One region of the Pseudoduganella sp. GW821-FHT12E03 genome, then DNA from elsewhere that is predicted to be linked to it. Evidence: riboswitches for the same ligand, from Rfam matches in the RefSeq annotation. Region 1 holds a riboswitch; the other holds the start of a gene.
The links. Region 1 has a riboswitch for glycine ahead of AC1RRC_RS16050 (hypothetical protein). Riboswitches for the same ligand answer to the same signal wherever they lie in the genome.
Positions count from the first base shown of each region.

Region 1 (8,039 bases):
TACATCGCCGCCCACGTCAACACCGCCTATGACAATGCCTACTACTCCGGTAACTGTAAATGCATGTACATCGGCGATGGTGGCACGTATTTCAACAATCTGGGCGCCATCGACGTGATTGGCCATGAAATGGGCCATGGCATCACGGCCGCCACCTCCAACCTGCTCTATACCGGTGAATCCGGCGGCCTGAACGAGTCGGCATCCGATATCGCCGGCGAAGCCGTGGAAGCCTATGCGCGCGCTGGCGGCAAGGGGGCCGTGCTGCCGTCGCCCGGCATCAACGACTGGATGGTGGGCAAGGAGATTTCAAAAAGTGGCCAGCCGCTGCGCTGGATGTACAAGCCGAGCAAAGATGGCAAGAGCCCGGACGCGTGGAGTACGACGCTGAAAAGCCTCGATGTGCACTACAGCAGTGGCCCGAACAACCGCATGTTCTACTTCCTGGCCAGGGGTTCCAATGCCAGCACCACCAGCGAATACTATTCGAAGTACCTGACCAAAGCCCCGCTGGCGATGACGGGCATTGGCCTGGACAAGGCTTACCGCATCTGGTTCCGGGCACTGACCACCAAATTCACCTCGTCGACCAATTACGCCGATGCGCGCGCCAAGGTGCTGGCGGCGGCGCAAGAACTGTATGGCGCCAGCAGCGCTGAAGCGAAGGCGGTGCAGCGGGCGTATGCAGCCATCAATGTTGGGACCGACATTGCTGAGTAATTTCAAAAGCCAGCCCACTCAATGCCGGGCCGGCTTTTGCACAGGTCAGTTCGCGCGGCTGATATTCATGCGCTGCGTATGGGTCCAGTTATGGTCCGACGCGCTGACCGCCGACGCATAGGTGCGCCAGGTTTGTCCTTCGCCTGGCCACGGGTTCATGATGTATACGTAATTGACGCCGTTATATGTTTCATAGCCGCGTCCCACCATGATGTGGCCGCCGCCACCGGTCCAGCCGTAGCGGATCACGAACGGCCGGTTGGCGTTGATGTCCGAAACCACGGTGTTCCACGACAGGTAATTATTGATCGCGGTGTTTGGCACGCTCCAATTGGCCAGGATGTTTTGCACGCTGCCGGATGAACCATACATGGAGTTCGGTTGGTTGGCGTTGCTGTTCCAGTTAAACGTGCTGTTGCCGCAAGCGTAGTTCAAGCCATACGCCCAGTTCACGATCTGGCACTGGCTTGGGTAATTGGCCCAGTAATAGCTGAGAATTGCCTTGCTCGATGCGGACCAGCACCACTGGCTGTGTTCCTGCGTGGTCAGCGGCACGGACAAGGTGCGCCATTGCGCCATGGCCATCGGCATGGCCAGCGCCATGGCGGCGCCGATTGCGAGATGCTTCAATTTCATGGGTCTCTCCAGATTCAGATATGAGGATCAGCGGAACGCATCCAGGTTGGCTTTGACGGCTGCGCGCAGCGGCTGCAGCACTTCGGACGCTTCCATCAGTGACGTGTCGCCCTGACCCGTTTTCATTGCGCGCGCCTGCAGCAGCAGCGATTCGCGTGCCGAATGCAGTGGCGCATAACGGGTACGGCCTTCACCGGAGACTTCCAGGAAGTCGGCGCGCGCCTGGTAAATGCGGACGAAACGCAGGTTGTTGCGCGCCGCATTGCCATGATGGGCCGTCAACGCATCGACATCTTTTGCCAGGATGGCGGCGCCATACGAAACGGTTTCATAGCGGCCGTTGACCTGCTCCACGGTCGCCAGGCCGACCGGCTTGCCGCGCACGGAGACGATGAAGCGCCACTGCCCGGTAGGCTTGGCCATGGCCTGCAAATCCGCGCGGCCCGCGACGATGTCTTTGGCTTCCACGGAATGGACAGGAAAGCCGTAGCCGATCACAGCATCCTTCAAGTCCTGCATGTCGCCGATTTCGAGCGGGAAATCAACCGGGGCGACACCGGGCCGGGTGCGCAGCTGGTACGCGGCAAATTGCGCGAAGTCGCGCTGTGCCGCCGCTTGCGCCGATGCGCCGTCTTTGGCGGCAATCGCCGTGGCGTTTTGCGCCATGGCGGGTATGCCGGACAGGCCCAGGATCGTGAACAAGGCCAATGGCGCCAGCAATGCACGCCGGGTGGAACGTTGGTGCTGCATGGATGCTTCTCCTTTTCAGGGTGTACGAGGCCCGCACCGCAAAATGTGGCGCAAAACGCGGCGCAAAACGCGGCGCAAACGCGGTCGATGCGGTCAAGGCACGGACTTTCGTCACAAGATGGATTGAGAACTGCGCGCACAGGACGTACGCACAGCGGTTGCCCCCTCTGTTCCGGACCTGAGAGATTCACGGGCGGTAGCGCCGCTTGCTCCTTCGGTGCGCCATGGCCATGCGGCCGGGCGGCTCTTCAGAGTTCTGATCAGCATAGCCGGTTCATGGGCCTGAGAGTTTCCGGGGCGGTTGCTCCTTCGGCGCCGGCTATGGTGGACCGGTCTCTCCCGACTATGCTGCAACCGGTGTTGCACCGGTTACTTAATTCAGCATAGCCCAGTCAGAACGAATGATTCAACACCGCACAAGTGCTGCGTTGTTTCCGTATCGCGCTACAAAAAAACATGGATACGTTCGACAAAAAATTTCAAATTGAGACAAGTGCACACTTTTCGTCGTAATTCCCGATTTTTTTGTCATGGCCTGTGGTGCTTCGGTAAGGTGGCGGTCACGAGGTAGCCGTCGCTACCCAAATCTATAACGGAGAAACCATGGCAATTCGCAAGACCCTGATTGCAGCAGCAATTGTGTCGATCGCAGGTTCCGCATTCGCCGCGCCCATGATGGGCACCCCGGCATCGTTTTCCCAGCAAGACAAGGCTCGCCTGGTCAGCACGCTGAATGGTGAGCGCAGCAAACATGGCCTGGATGCCGACCATGGTTTCGCCATCGCTTCCCAGCACCCGGGCGAACGTGGCCACGCCATCAGCCGCCTGAACCACACCTACAAGGGTGTGCGCGTGTTTGAATCCGAATCCGTGGTGGTCTCCGATGCGGGCGGCAACATCGTCAGCGAATCGATTGCCGAGCGCCGCAAAGACCTGAGCGCCAAGCGCATCAACACCAAGCCGTCCATGAGCGGCCAGGACGCCATCAAGGTCGCGCTGGGCAAAGTGGGTTCCCACAATGTACAGATCGACCCGCCAAGCGCGGAACTGATCATTTTCCCTGTGATGAAAACCGTGCGTGTCGCCGGCGCCGCCAACAAGGCCGAAGCGGACCTGAACGCGACCGACGTGCAAGACGTGGTGGACAGCTACAAGCTGGCGTACCTGGTGCAGACCCGCCAGGCCAATGGCAACAAGCCGGTCTTCCACAACACCATCGTGGACGCGGCCAATGGCGCTGTGCTCGACCAGTGGAACATGCATCAAACCGTGATCGGCACCGGCCACAGCCAGTACAACGGCCAGGTGCCGATCAACACCACCTATGACGGCGCCAACTACAAGATGATCGATGGTTCGCGCGGCACCGGCGGCACCTTCGGCGCCATGGCCATCACCAACGCCAACCACACCACCAGCGCCGGCAGCGTGTACACCAACGCCACCAATATCTGGGGCGATGGCCAGCAATACATCGCCGGCGGCAGCACCACCAACGCCAACGGCCAGACCGCCGCGGTGAACGCACTGTGGGGCTTGATGAACACCTACGACATGCACAAGAACGTGCTGGGCTGGCAATCGCTGGACGGTAACAATACCGCCACCTATATCGCGGCCCACGTCAACACCGCGTATGACAATGCGTACTACAGCGACGGTTGCAAGTGCATGTACATCGGCGACGGCGGTTCGTACTTCAACAACCTGGGTTCGATCGACGTGATCGGCCATGAAATGGGCCACGGCATCACCGCCGCCACGTCCAACCTGGCCTACCGCGGCGAATCGGGCGGCCTGAATGAATCGGCATCGGACATCGCTGGCGAAGCCGTGGAAGCCTATGCCCGCGCCGGCGGCACCGGCGCATCGCTGCCATCGCCTGGCGCCAACGACTGGATGACCGGCAAGGAAATTTCGAAGGATGGCAATCCGCTGCGCTGGATGTACAAACCTTCGAAAGACGGCGCATCGAAAGATGCATGGAGTTCGTCGCTGAAACGCCTGGACGTGCACTACAGCAGCGGCCCGAACAACCGCATGTTCTACTTCCTGGCCAAGGGTTCCAGCGCCACCACGTCCAGCGACTACTACTCGCCGTACCTGACCCAGTCGCCGAAAAACATGACCGGCATCGGCCTGGACAAGGCATACCGCATCTGGTTCAAGGCGCTGACCACCAAGTTTACGTCGTCGACCAACTATGCCGATGCCCGCACCAAAGTGCTGGCCGCCGCGACGGAACTGTATGGTGCCAACAGCGCGGAAGCGAAAGCCGTGCAGCGTGCCTACGCCGCCATCAACGTCGGTACCGACGTCGCTGAATAAGCCGTAGCAGCAAATAAAAACCCTCCGCAGGCTTGCGCTTGCGGAGGGTTTTTTATTGAGTTTTATAAATGGGCGCCGGGCCTTCAGGCCGGGCATCCTCATCCAGGTGCCTAGAAGCGGTACGACACCTTCACCACGCCGTAATCCACGCCGCTGTTGGGTTTCTTGATGCCGCCGTTGGAATAGTGCTGCATCTTCAGCGCCACTTCCCAGTTTTTGTTGAACACATAGCCGACGCCGATATGGTCGCCGAACTGGAAAGTGGTCGACAGCCGGTCGTCATTATTGTCGTATTTTTTGGACAGCAGGTGCATGCCGATACCGGCTTCCGCAAATAATCCCAGGCCGTCGTCACGCTGGAAGCGGAATACCGGCGTCAGGCCGACGTCCACCAGGTTCTGGTGCGCGCCCGGAATATTGCGCGCCCGCGTGCCCCGCCATGCGCCGAAGCTGGCATCCCAGTAGGCCGTGACATGGGTGCCGTTGGACTGGAACCAGCGCGTGTTCCAGTCGGAGGTGACGCCTGCGCGCACCATGCGGACCTTTGATCCGCTGCCAAATTCCGTGTAAGCCGTGTCGATATCGGGTGCCGCCTGGGCGGATTGCATGGCCAGCATGGCGCTTGCAACCGCGATAAGTTTGAATGTGTGCATAGGCTCTTTCATAGTCGATGCCATATCTCGAGTTATATAGCATTCCCTCATTGTAGCGACATTCACAAAAACGATCCGGTGGCGCTAAGATGCTGACCAGATACTGATATGTGGATGCCCGGCCCGAAGGCCCGGCACCCATTGTTCTCAACTTGTTTGGAGATCCTAATGCAAATCACTTTCCTCGGCATCGGTTTGATGGGGGATCCCATGGTGCGCCGCCTGCTCAACGCCGGTTACGCCGTCACGGTCTGGAACCGTACGGCCAGCAAAGCCGAGCCGCTCGCTGAATTCGGCGCCATGCCCGTCGCTGACCTGGGCGACGCCGTCTCGTCGGCCGATATCGTGATTTCCATGCTGGAGGCGGGGCCGGTGGTCGGCCTCGTGATCGATGCGGCGCTGCCGTCGCTGAAGGCCAACGCGCTGTGGATCGACATGAGTTCCACGCGCCAGTCGGAAGCGCAGGCGTTCCACCGCAGCCTCACCGCGGCGGGGTGCCGCTTTATCGATGCGCCCGTGTCGGGCGGCGTCGGTGGCGCCCAGGCGGGAACGCTGGCCATCATGGCCGGTGGCGGCGAAGACGATTACGCGCAAGCGCAGCCGGTGTTTTCCGCCATGGGCCGCTCCACCCGCGTGGGGCCGGCCGGCGCCGGACAGGTATCGAAACTGTGCAACCAGCTGATCGTGGGCGGCACCATCAATATCGTGGCCGAAGCGCTGTTGCTGGCGCAGGCGGCAGGGGCCGATCCGGCCGCCGTGCGCGATGCGATCCGTGGCGGCTTTGCGGAAAGCCGCGTGCTGGAAGTGCATGGCCAGCGCATGCTGGAGCGTAATTTCATGCCGGGCGGGCAGGTCAAGACGCAGTTGAAGGACCAGTACAATATCCTGGCAGCGGCAGCCGACGCGGGGGTGGAGTTGCCGGTGACGGACCTGGTGACGCAGCGTTATGAGTCGATCGAGAAGGTGTTCCCGCATGCGGACCATTCGGCGGCGCTGCTGGCGCTGGAACAATTGAATACGGGCCACCGCGTGGGCAGCGGCCCGGACCAGTTGCCGTAATTACTGGTTTTTCGGTAGCGACGCTTCCACCAGCTTGACCCAGAAACTCGCCCCGATCGGCAGCAACTGGTCATTGAAGTCATAGCTGCCGTTGTGCAGCACGCATGGCCCCAGCCCGTGGCCACCGTCGCGGTGGTCGCCGTCGCCGTTGCCAATGAAGATATAGCAGCCCGGCTTTTCTTGCAGGAAGAACGCGAAATCTTCCGCGCCCATGGTCGGCTCGACCTTGTCGTTGACACGGTCTTCGCCCACCAGCGACTTCATGACTTCCACCGCGAACCGGGTTTCCTTCGCGTGGTTGACCAGTGGCGGGTAATTGCGGCGGAACGTGAAATCGACTTCCGCGCCAAAGCCGGCGGCAATGCCTTCGGCCAGCGCGCGCATGCGGCTTTCAATCAGATCCAGCACTTGGGTGGTGAAGGTGCGCACCGTGCCCACCAGCTTGGCGTCGTCGGGGATGACATTGGTGGCGCTGCCGGCGTGGATTTGCGTGATCGACAACACCGCCGTATCCAGCGGGCTCTTATTGCGGGTGATGATGGTTTGCCATGCTTGCGCAATTTGCACGGCCACCATGACGGGATCGATCCCGTTGTGCGGCTGCGCCGCATGGGCGCCTTTACCCCGCACCGTCACATGGAACTCGTTACTGGACGCCATCATCGGGCCTTCCGTCACGCTCAGGGTGCCGGTGGCTTCGCCCGGCCAGTTGTGCATGCCGTAAATCGCATCCATCGGGCAGCGTTCAAACAAGCCATCGCTGATCATCGCGCGGGCGCCGGCGCCGCCTTCTTCGGCCGGCTGGAACACCAGGTACACGGTGCCGTCGAAATCGCGGTGCCGGGACAGATAATGCGCGGCGCCCAGCAGCATGGCCGTGTGGCCGTCATGGCCGCAGGCGTGCATCTTGCCCGGGTGGCGCGAAGCGTGGGGGAAGGTGTTGATTTCCTGCATGGGCAGCGCATCCATATCGGCGCGCAGGCCGATCGCGCGGCCCGACGTGCCGCTCTTGATGATGCCGACCACGCCGGTGGTGCCCATGCCGCGGATGACGGGGATGCCCCATTCCGCCAGCTTGTCGGCCACCACGTCGGAAGTGCGCTGCTCTTCATAGCAAAGTTCGGGGTGCGCGTGGATATCGCGCCGGATTTGTTGCAGTTCGGATTGAAATGCAATGATAGGTTCTACAAGTTTCATACCTGGTCTCCACCATGCCAGTTGCTATCCTTGCATTGTAGCCTCGCCGGGCGCGGAAGGGCAGTCTGAGAGCGCGCTGAAAATGGTTTACGATGGCGGTTTCATCGATGTATTTCCAGGGAATTCCATGACCACCACCCATGTTCGTGCGGCCTGCCCGCACGATTGTCCCGATACTTGCGCGCTGATCGTTACCGTCGAAAACGGCGTCGCAACCGAAGTGAAAGGCGATCCCGATCACCCCACCACCGCCGGTGTGCTGTGCACCAAGGTCGCCCGCTATGCGGAACGCACGTATCACCCGGACCGGCTGCTGACGCCATTGCGCCGCATTGGCAAAAAAGGCGAAGGCAAGTTCGAGCGCATCAGCTGGGATGAGGCGCTCGACACCATCGCGGCCAAACTGAAGCCGATCGCCGCGCGCGACCCCGAAGCCATCCTGCCGTACAGCTACGCCGGCACCATGGGCCTGGTACAGGGCGAATCGATGGCGCAGCGCTTCTTCCACCAGCTGGGCGCCTCGCTGCTGGACCGCACCATTTGCGCGATGGCGGGCGCCACCGGCTACCGCTATACGGTGGGCGCATCGATCGGCACCGACATGGAGCAATTCCAGGATGCCAAACTGATCATCATCTGGGGCGGCAACCCGATCGCCTCGAACCTGCATTTCTGGACCCGCGCGCAAGCGGCCAA
Region 1 covers NZ_JBXAQJ010000005.1:564,065-572,103, reverse strand. Annotated here, with positions in the region: gene AC1RRC_RS16060 (M4 family metallopeptidase) at 1-720, shown strand, start outside; gene AC1RRC_RS16055 (C39 family peptidase) at 766-1,356, opposite strand; gene AC1RRC_RS16050 (hypothetical protein) at 1,384-2,106, opposite strand; glycine riboswitch at 2,367-2,458, opposite strand; gene AC1RRC_RS16045 (M4 family metallopeptidase) at 2,710-4,434, shown strand; gene AC1RRC_RS16040 (acyloxyacyl hydrolase) at 4,545-5,087, opposite strand; gene AC1RRC_RS16035 (NAD(P)-dependent oxidoreductase) at 5,256-6,146, shown strand; gene AC1RRC_RS16030 (M20 aminoacylase family protein) at 6,147-7,343, opposite strand; gene AC1RRC_RS16025 (molybdopterin-containing oxidoreductase family protein) at 7,471-8,039, shown strand, end outside.

Region 2 (8,039 bases), on a different contig from region 1:
CGCCGACAGCAAGTCGATGGTGCTTTCGTCGGCGCGGCTCAAAGCGCCTTGCGGCGCCTGCTGCTTGATGCTGGGCAGGTAAAACACATTGGGCGCGGCGCCCAATCCCGCCAATCCGGCCATGCCGGTCATTCCCGCGGCACCCGCGGCAGCGCCATCCGTGGCCGGCACGGCGCCGGGCAGTCCGCCCTGCGCATTGAGCAAGGCCAGCAAGCCGGAGCCGCCGGCGGGAAGCCCAGCAGGGCCGGCCATCCCGCCAGGCATGCCGCCGCCCATGCCCCCCGCCATCATGGCGGATGCCGGCACATACCCCACGGCCATTCCGGCAGCCGCGGGCGCACCCATCCCAGCCGGCGCCACGCCGGCTGCCGCCAGATCCATCCCGCCCTGCCCCGCCATCCCGACGCCGGGGACAGCAAAAAACGCCCCCGCCGGCAACCAGCCCGTGCCTGCGCCCTGCGGCACAGCCGGCGCCATACCTGTCGCCATACCTGTCGCAATACCTGTCGCGCCACCCGCCGCCACGCCGGCATCCACTCCAGCAACTCCTGCAGCGCCGGCCGCGCCAGTCGCCACCATTGCGCCGCCGAACTGCGCCGCCACACCCGGCGGCAACGCGAATCCGCCCGGCATATACGCGCGCGCCCCGCCGGCGGGCATGCCGCCGCCATTCACCAGGACTGGCGCCATCGCGCCCGCGAACGGGCCTGGCATCGCGCCGGGAATTCCACCGTGCACGCTGACCGGAACCGCACCTGGCATTCCCCCGGAAATGGCGCCCGGCGCAGTGCCCGGAATTCCCCCCTGCATGCCCGAGGCTACCGTGCCCGCCATGCCAGCCGTCGCCAAACCACCCTGCTGCACCTGCGACAGGAAGTTAAACAGCGGCTGCTTGGCCGCCGCCTGCGCCGCCTGCTGCGCCGCCGGGTTGTTGCCATCGCCCTGGAAGTTTTGCGCCGGCCCTTGCGCCCACGATCCCGCCTTCAGGTTGGCGATATCCGGCAAATCCGGGATCAGCAACGCCGGATCGGCGCCCGGTTCCTGTGCCCCACCAAAGAACTGGCGCAATTGCTGGGCCAGCTCCGCCTGCTGCTTGCGCTGACGCGCCGGACTGGCGCTGCTGGCGTCATGCGAATCGGCCTTGCGGGTCTTATAACTGTCCACCGAACCAGGCTGGGCCGCCTTGCGCTGCAAGGTGTCGTTCAATTCTTCGAGCATGGGCGACAACTGCAGGAACAAGTCCGGTTTCAGCAGCGCCAGCAACAACTCTTCCGCCTCTTCATCGGGATTGAACGCCAGCCATGCCTGCTGCATTGCCCCCAGCATCACTTCCGGACGGAACGGGTTCTGGTTGATGCGTAAAATGTCACGGTCCAGCAAGAACGCCAGCCGCACATTCAGGGTGGCCAGTGCATCGGCATACTGCACTTCGAACGCTTTAGCCACCGCGCCCATCGCCACCTTGGTATCCATTTCTTCCATGGACACCAGCGACAGCGATTGCGCAACCTGCTTCGGCCTGGCCTTCTGGCCCGGCGCCAGTTCCGCGATTTCGTGGCGTAGCGCTTTTTCCAGTTCTTTCTTGACCAGGCTGAGATAGCCGTAATGGCCGCTGCGCAGCAGGTTGCCGGCGCGCAAGCGCGCCTGCAACACGCGTATGTCGGCCTCGAGATCGCCATCGATCAAAGCCGACGCGACGCGCGTCGTAAAGTCCAGGAATTGTTCGCTGACGTGCCGGTGGACGATGTCGATCAGGTTTTCCAGCAACGCATGCCGCGGCGTCACCGCTTTCTTGGGCACGGCAGGATTTGTCTGATCTGATTGCATGGTCTAACCTGATTTGGTGGGAACGGCGGATTGCCACACCCATATTCTTGCACACTATTGCCACAAGGCAATAGCTACAAGTCAATAATCGGTAGTTTTTTTGCCGGACTGTCTCAACCTGAAGGGATTAAATCATGCAACCCAAGGTAAAAACCAGACAAGATTATCAGGGCAGCCAGGAGACGCCGCAGCAAGGTGGCGGCATCAGCCGGCAGTCAGGAACTAAAGGATCGGTATCGGTTTCGCCGCAGGATCACCAGGGCGCCCGGCGCGAAGATGTGCGGGCCGAGGAAAGCCGCCGCGCCAACCGGATCAGCGCCCGCAGTACGCACCGCAACGGGGCCAGGGGGCGCTGACCGGAAAGTTAACCGGAAAGACATGGGCGGCCCGGCCGCCCGGTTCAGATATTCGTCACGCGGCGCCCTTTGGGCGGCGCAAAATCCATGACTTTATTCACCATCTTGACTTCGGCAGCCTGCCTGGCCGTCAAGTGCAAGTCCGAATAATTATGGATTTGCCATTGCTCGTCCAACAATTCCACGTGATTCCGGAGGATTTCCTCGGTCCGCGCATCGTCGGCCTGCAAGCCCTCGACGATAATGCGCAGCGCTTCCGGCCTGGCGCCGGACGGCGCGCTGGCGTGCGACTTATGCACCATGAAACGCGCGGTGCTGCTGGCATAGCGCTTTTGCCCCGCCAAAAACACGATCACGGCAATCGAAGCGACCGCGCCCGCGTTATAGAAATGAAAACGGATCGGCAGCTTGCTCAGGTAGTTGTACAGGCAGATACCGTCGCTGACATAGCCGCCATTCGATTGCAGCAACACGTGCGCGTCGGTCACCATGTCTTCCGTCATATCGGCGACCGCATCGAACATGCGGTGCACCATATCGCTGTTGACGTCGCCGGACAGCGTGAACCACGCGTGCCCGTCAAATTTTTCATGCTGGTCCATGGTTGGCCTCGTTGTTTTAATTACGACAATTTTAGCAAAGGAGCGGCCCCCTCCCGCGCACTGAATTCATTCGTGCGCATGAGTAATCGGCGGCCCCGCCAGGGCCTGCAAGATTGACATGAGTGACCATCTGGCATATAGTCGACAGTCTTGATCGGGAGAGCGCAGCAGCCCGCTGCCGCCGAAGGGGCACTACCCAAAAACTCTCAGGCAAAAGGACCGGTCAGGGGCCAGCGGCGCACGGCGCAGCCGGTTAAACTCTGGAGAGCGGCCGTTCGTTCTGAAACGGCCCACCGAAGGGGCGTGCAAACCATCCGTTTGCTATCTCTCAGGTACCAAGGACAGAGGGGTTCGAAGTACGGCATTGCCGTGCCTTATAACTCCTTTTGATCATTGGACCAAACATGACCTTGAAGTCGACTCCCCTCAATAACGCCCACCGCGCACTTGGCGCCCGCATGGTCGATTTCGGCGGCTGGGACATGCCCGTCAACTACGGCTCGCAAATCGAAGAACACCACGCGGTGCGCACCGACGTCGGCATGTTCGACGTGGCCCACATGTGCGTGGTCGACATCAAGGGCGCCAATGTGCGCGGCTTCCTGCGCGGCCTGCTGGCCAACAACGTCGACAAGCTGCAGGTATCGGGCAAGGCCCTGTACTCGTGCATGCTCAATCCTGAAGGCACCGTGATCGACGACTTGATCGTCTACTTCATCAACGAAGAATGGTTCCGCCTCGTGGTCAACGCCGGCACCGCCGCCAAGGACGTGGCCTGGATGCAAGCGCACAACGACCAGACCGGCGCCGGCCTGACGATCACCCAGCGCCGCGATGGCGACACGGCTGAAGGCGCACCGATGGCCTTGATCGCCGTGCAGGGCCCGAACGCCCGCGCCAAGGTATGGGAAGTGATTCCCGGCTCGCAAGCCGCCACGGGCGAAATGAAGCCATTCAACGTCGCCTTCGTGCAAGACACGCCGTTCGGCGAGGCGATGGTGGCACGCACCGGCTACACCGGCGAAGACGGCTTTGAAATCGGCGTCGCGGCAAGCAAAGCCGAAGCGCTGTGGAACGCCCTGGTGGCCGCGGGCGTGAAGCCGGCAGGCCTGGGCGCGCGCGACACGCTGCGCCTGGAAGCCGGCATGAACCTGTACGGCCAGGATATGGACGAATCCGTGAACCCGCTGGACGCAGGCCTGGCCTGGACCATCGACCTGGTGTCCGAGCGCGACTTCGTCGGCAAGGCCGCCCTGCAAGCCAAAGGCCAGAACGCCCAATTCGTCGGCCTGATCCTGCGTGAAAAAGGCGGCGTGCTGCGCGCGCACCAGAAAATCGTCGCCGCCAATGGCGACACCGGCGAAATCACGTCCGGCACGTTCTCCCCAACCATGCAGCAAGCGATCGCCCTGGCGCGCGTGCCGATGGGCGTGAATGTCGGCGACACCGTGCACGTGGAAATCCGCGACAAGAAGCTGGCCGCCACGGTAGTCAAGCTGCCTTTCGTCCGTAACGGTAAAATCCTCGCTGCCTGACACGGGTCAGCACCTCAAACACGAACAACAACCCTATTGGAGCCAATATGAGCAACATTCCTGCAGACCTGAAGTACACCGCATCCCACGAGTGGGTACGTGCTGAAGCGGACGGCACCCTGACCGTCGGCATCACCGAATTCGCGCAGGACGCGCTGGGCGACATCGTGTTCGTCGAACTGCCGAAAGTCGGCAACACCTACACCGCCGGCGACGACGCCGCCGTGGTGGAATCCGTGAAAGCCGCTTCCGACATCTACGCACCAGTGTCCGGCGAAGTCATCGCCGTCAACGACGCGGTAGTGGATTCGCCTGAATCGATCAACGCGGACGCCTACGCCAACTGGCTGTTCAAGATCAAGCCATCCGACGCCGCCGCCATCGACGGCTTGCTGGACGCTGCCGCTTACGGCAAGACCACCGAAGGTTAATACCATGGCGCCCGCCTGACCGCGGGCGCCATTTTTTTGCGGTCCCCGTTCAGCAGGCTTTACAAAGCCGCCGAAACGCCTCGAACCGCATGCACCGCCCCGGCGGCCCTGCGGTTTTGTAAAGCCCGCCCAACGTATTTATCTCATCTGCCCCCGCTATCATGACCCGTACCAGCCTGACCCAACTCGAAGCCCGCGATGCATTCATCGCCCGCCACATTGGCCCGGACGCCGCCGAGCAGCAGCAAATGCTCGACGTGCTGGGCTACGCCTCGCGCGCCGCGCTGATCGATGCCATCGTGCCGCCATCGATCCGCAACAAGAACACCCTGCCACTGGGCCAGTTCACCGACTCGCTGCCTGAAACCGAAGCGCTGGCGAAACTCAAAGCCATCGCCGGCCAGAACAAGGTATTGAAGTCCCTGATCGGCCAGGGTTACTACAACACCCACACCCCGGGCGTTATCCTGCGCAACATCTTCGAAAACCCGGCCTGGTACACCGCCTACACCCCGTATCAGCCGGAAATCTCGCAAGGCCGCCTGGAAGCCATCCTGAACTTCCAGCAAGTGGTGACCGACCTGACCGGCATGAGCATCGCCAACTCGTCGATGCTGGACGAAGGCACCGCCGCCGCCGAAGCCATGACCCTGATCCAGCGCGTGGGCAAGTCGAAGTCGAACGTGTTCTACGTCGCCAACGACGTGCTGCCGCAAACCCTGGAAGTGGTGCAGACCCGCGCCACCCCGCTGGGCATCGAAGTGCGCACCTTTGATCCGTCGGAACTGGCCGGTGTCACTGGCGCCTTCGGCGTGCTGCTGCAATACCCTGGCGTGAACGGCGTGGTGCGCGACTACCGCGCCGCCGTGGAAACCGTCAAAGCCGCCGGCGCGATGGTGGTGGTGGCCGCCGACCTGCTGGCCCTGACCATGCTGACGCCACCGGGCGAATGGGGCGCCGACGTGGTCGTCGGTAACTCGCAGCGCTTCGGCGTACCGCTGGGCTTTGGCGGCCCGCACGCCGGCTACCTGGCGACCCGCGACGAATACAAGCGTTCGATGCCAGGCCGCCTGGTCGGCGTGACCATCGACCAGCAAGGCAACAAGGCTTACCGCCTGGCCCTGCAAACCCGCGAGCAGCACATCCGCCGCGAAAAAGCCACGTCGAACATCTGCACCGCGCAAGTGCTGCTGGCCGTCATCGCGTCGATGTACGCGGTCTACCACGGCCCTGCCGGCCTGCTGCAAATCGCCAAGCGCGTGCACCGCTTCACCGGCATCCTGGCGTCCAACCTGAAAGCCCTGGGCTACAGCCTGTCGAACGATTCGTACTTCGACACGATCACCGTCAAGACCACCAATGCCGACGCGCTGCACGCGGCCGCTGTCGCCAACGGCGTCAACCTGCGCAAGATCGACGCGCACCACGTCGGCGTGTCGCTGGACGAAACCACCACCCGTGACGACATCGCCACGCTGTGGACCATCTTTGCCGCCGGCATCAATTCTTCGGCGACCGCGCCGGACTTCGACACCGTGGAAGCGTCCATCGAGCGTGGTTTCAACGAAGCGCTGGGCCGCTCGTCCGCTTACCTGACGCACCCGATCTTCAACCGCTACCACTCCGAAACGGAAATGCTGCGCTACCTGCGCAGCCTGGCCGACAAGGATCTCGCCTTGGACCGCACCATGATCCCGCTGGGTTCGTGCACCATGAAGCTGAACGCCACCAGCGAAATGATCCCGGTGACCTGGCCTGAATTCTCGACCATCCACCCGTTCGCGCCAAACGACCAGACCGTCGGCTACCGCGAAATGATCGGCCAGCTGGAAGACATGCTGTGCGCCGTGACCGGCTACGCCGCCGTCTCACTGCAGCCGAACGCCGGTTCGCAGGGCGAATACGCCGGCCTGCTGGTGATCCAGAAGTACCACCAGTCGCGTGGCGAAGGCCACCGCAATATCTGCCTGATCCCATCGTCGGCGCACGGCACCAACCCGGCTTCCGCCCAGATGGTCGGCATGCAGGTGGTGGTGACCGCCTGCGACGAGCGCGGCAACGTGGACCTGGCCGACCTGAAAGCCAAGGCGGAACAGCACAGCAAGAACCTGGCGTGCGTGATGGTGACCTACCCTTCGACCCACGGCGTGTTCGAGGACGGCATCACTGAACTGTGCGACATCATCCACTCGCACGGCGGCCAGGTGTACGTGGACGGCGCCAACATGAATGCACTGGTCGGCGTGGCCGGTCCGGGCGCGTTCGGCGGCGACGTGTCGCACCTGAACCTGCACAAGACCTTCTGCATCCCGCACGGCGGTGGCGGTCCGGGCGTGGGCCCGATCGGCGTCGGCGCGCACCTGGCGAAATTCCTGCCGAACCAGCGTTCCAACGGCTACGTGCGCAGCGAAGACGGCATCGGTTCGATTTCCGCCGCGCCGTTCGGTTCCGCGTCGATCCTGCCGATTTCGTGGATGTACATCGCGATGATGGGCGCCGAAGGCCTGACCGCCGCGACCGAAACCGCGATCCTGAACGCGAACTACATCGCCCGCCGCCTGGCGCCGCACTTCCCTGTGCTGTACTCGGGCCACGACGGCCTGGTGGCACACGAGTGCATCCTGGACCTGCGTCCGTTGACCGATGCCACCGGCATCTCCAACGAAGACGTGGCCAAGCGCCTGATGGACTTCGGCTTCCACGCGCCGACCATGAGCTTCCCGGTACCGGGCACCTTGATGATCGAGCCGACCGAATCCGAAGCCAAGGGTGAACTGGACCGCTTCATCGATGCGATGATCGCGATCCGCGCTGAAATCGCCAAGGTGGAAAGCGGCGAATTCGACAAGGCCAGCAACCCGCTGAAGTTCGCCCCGCACACGGCCGAAGTGGTGGTGTCGGACAACTGGGACCGCAAGTACAGCCGCGAAGTGGCAGCCTATCCGCTGCCGTCGCTGCGCCGTAACAAGTACTGGCCAACCGTGGGCCGCGCCGACAACGTGTACGGCGACCGTAACCTGTTCTGCAGCTGCGCGCCGATCAGCGATTACGAGTAAGAAGGCAACAACTTCCCGTAGGGCGGTTTCCGCGCAGCGGAAGCCGCCATGCATGCGTCAACGCGGCGCATGCATGGCGGCTCGCAAGCGAACCGCCCTACGCATTTCACGCCGTGGTCACAAGGTGACGATGGCAGGCCTCAAGCTGCGGTCCCCAACTCCGCGGCGTCCTCATCACCCTCCCACACCGCCACCTGCGCAATCTCTTCGCAGTTGCCAACCGCACCGTCGC
Region 2 covers NZ_JBXAQJ010000002.1:625,051-633,089, reverse strand. Annotated here, with positions in the region: gene AC1RRC_RS06540 (DUF1631 family protein) at 1-1,827, opposite strand, end outside; gene AC1RRC_RS06535 (hypothetical protein) at 1,962-2,183, shown strand; gene AC1RRC_RS06530 (ATP-dependent Clp protease proteolytic subunit) at 2,228-2,785, opposite strand; glycine riboswitch at 2,931-3,017, shown strand; glycine riboswitch at 3,036-3,140, shown strand; gene gcvT (glycine cleavage system aminomethyltransferase GcvT) at 3,190-4,320, shown strand; gene gcvH (glycine cleavage system protein GcvH) at 4,368-4,751, shown strand; gene gcvP (aminomethyl-transferring glycine dehydrogenase) at 4,913-7,807, shown strand; gene AC1RRC_RS06510 (hypothetical protein) at 7,948-8,039, opposite strand, start outside.
Region 2: it holds a riboswitch for glycine, as region 1 does, so the genes downstream of both, gcvT (glycine cleavage system aminomethyltransferase GcvT) here and AC1RRC_RS16050 (hypothetical protein) in region 1, are expected to answer to the same signal.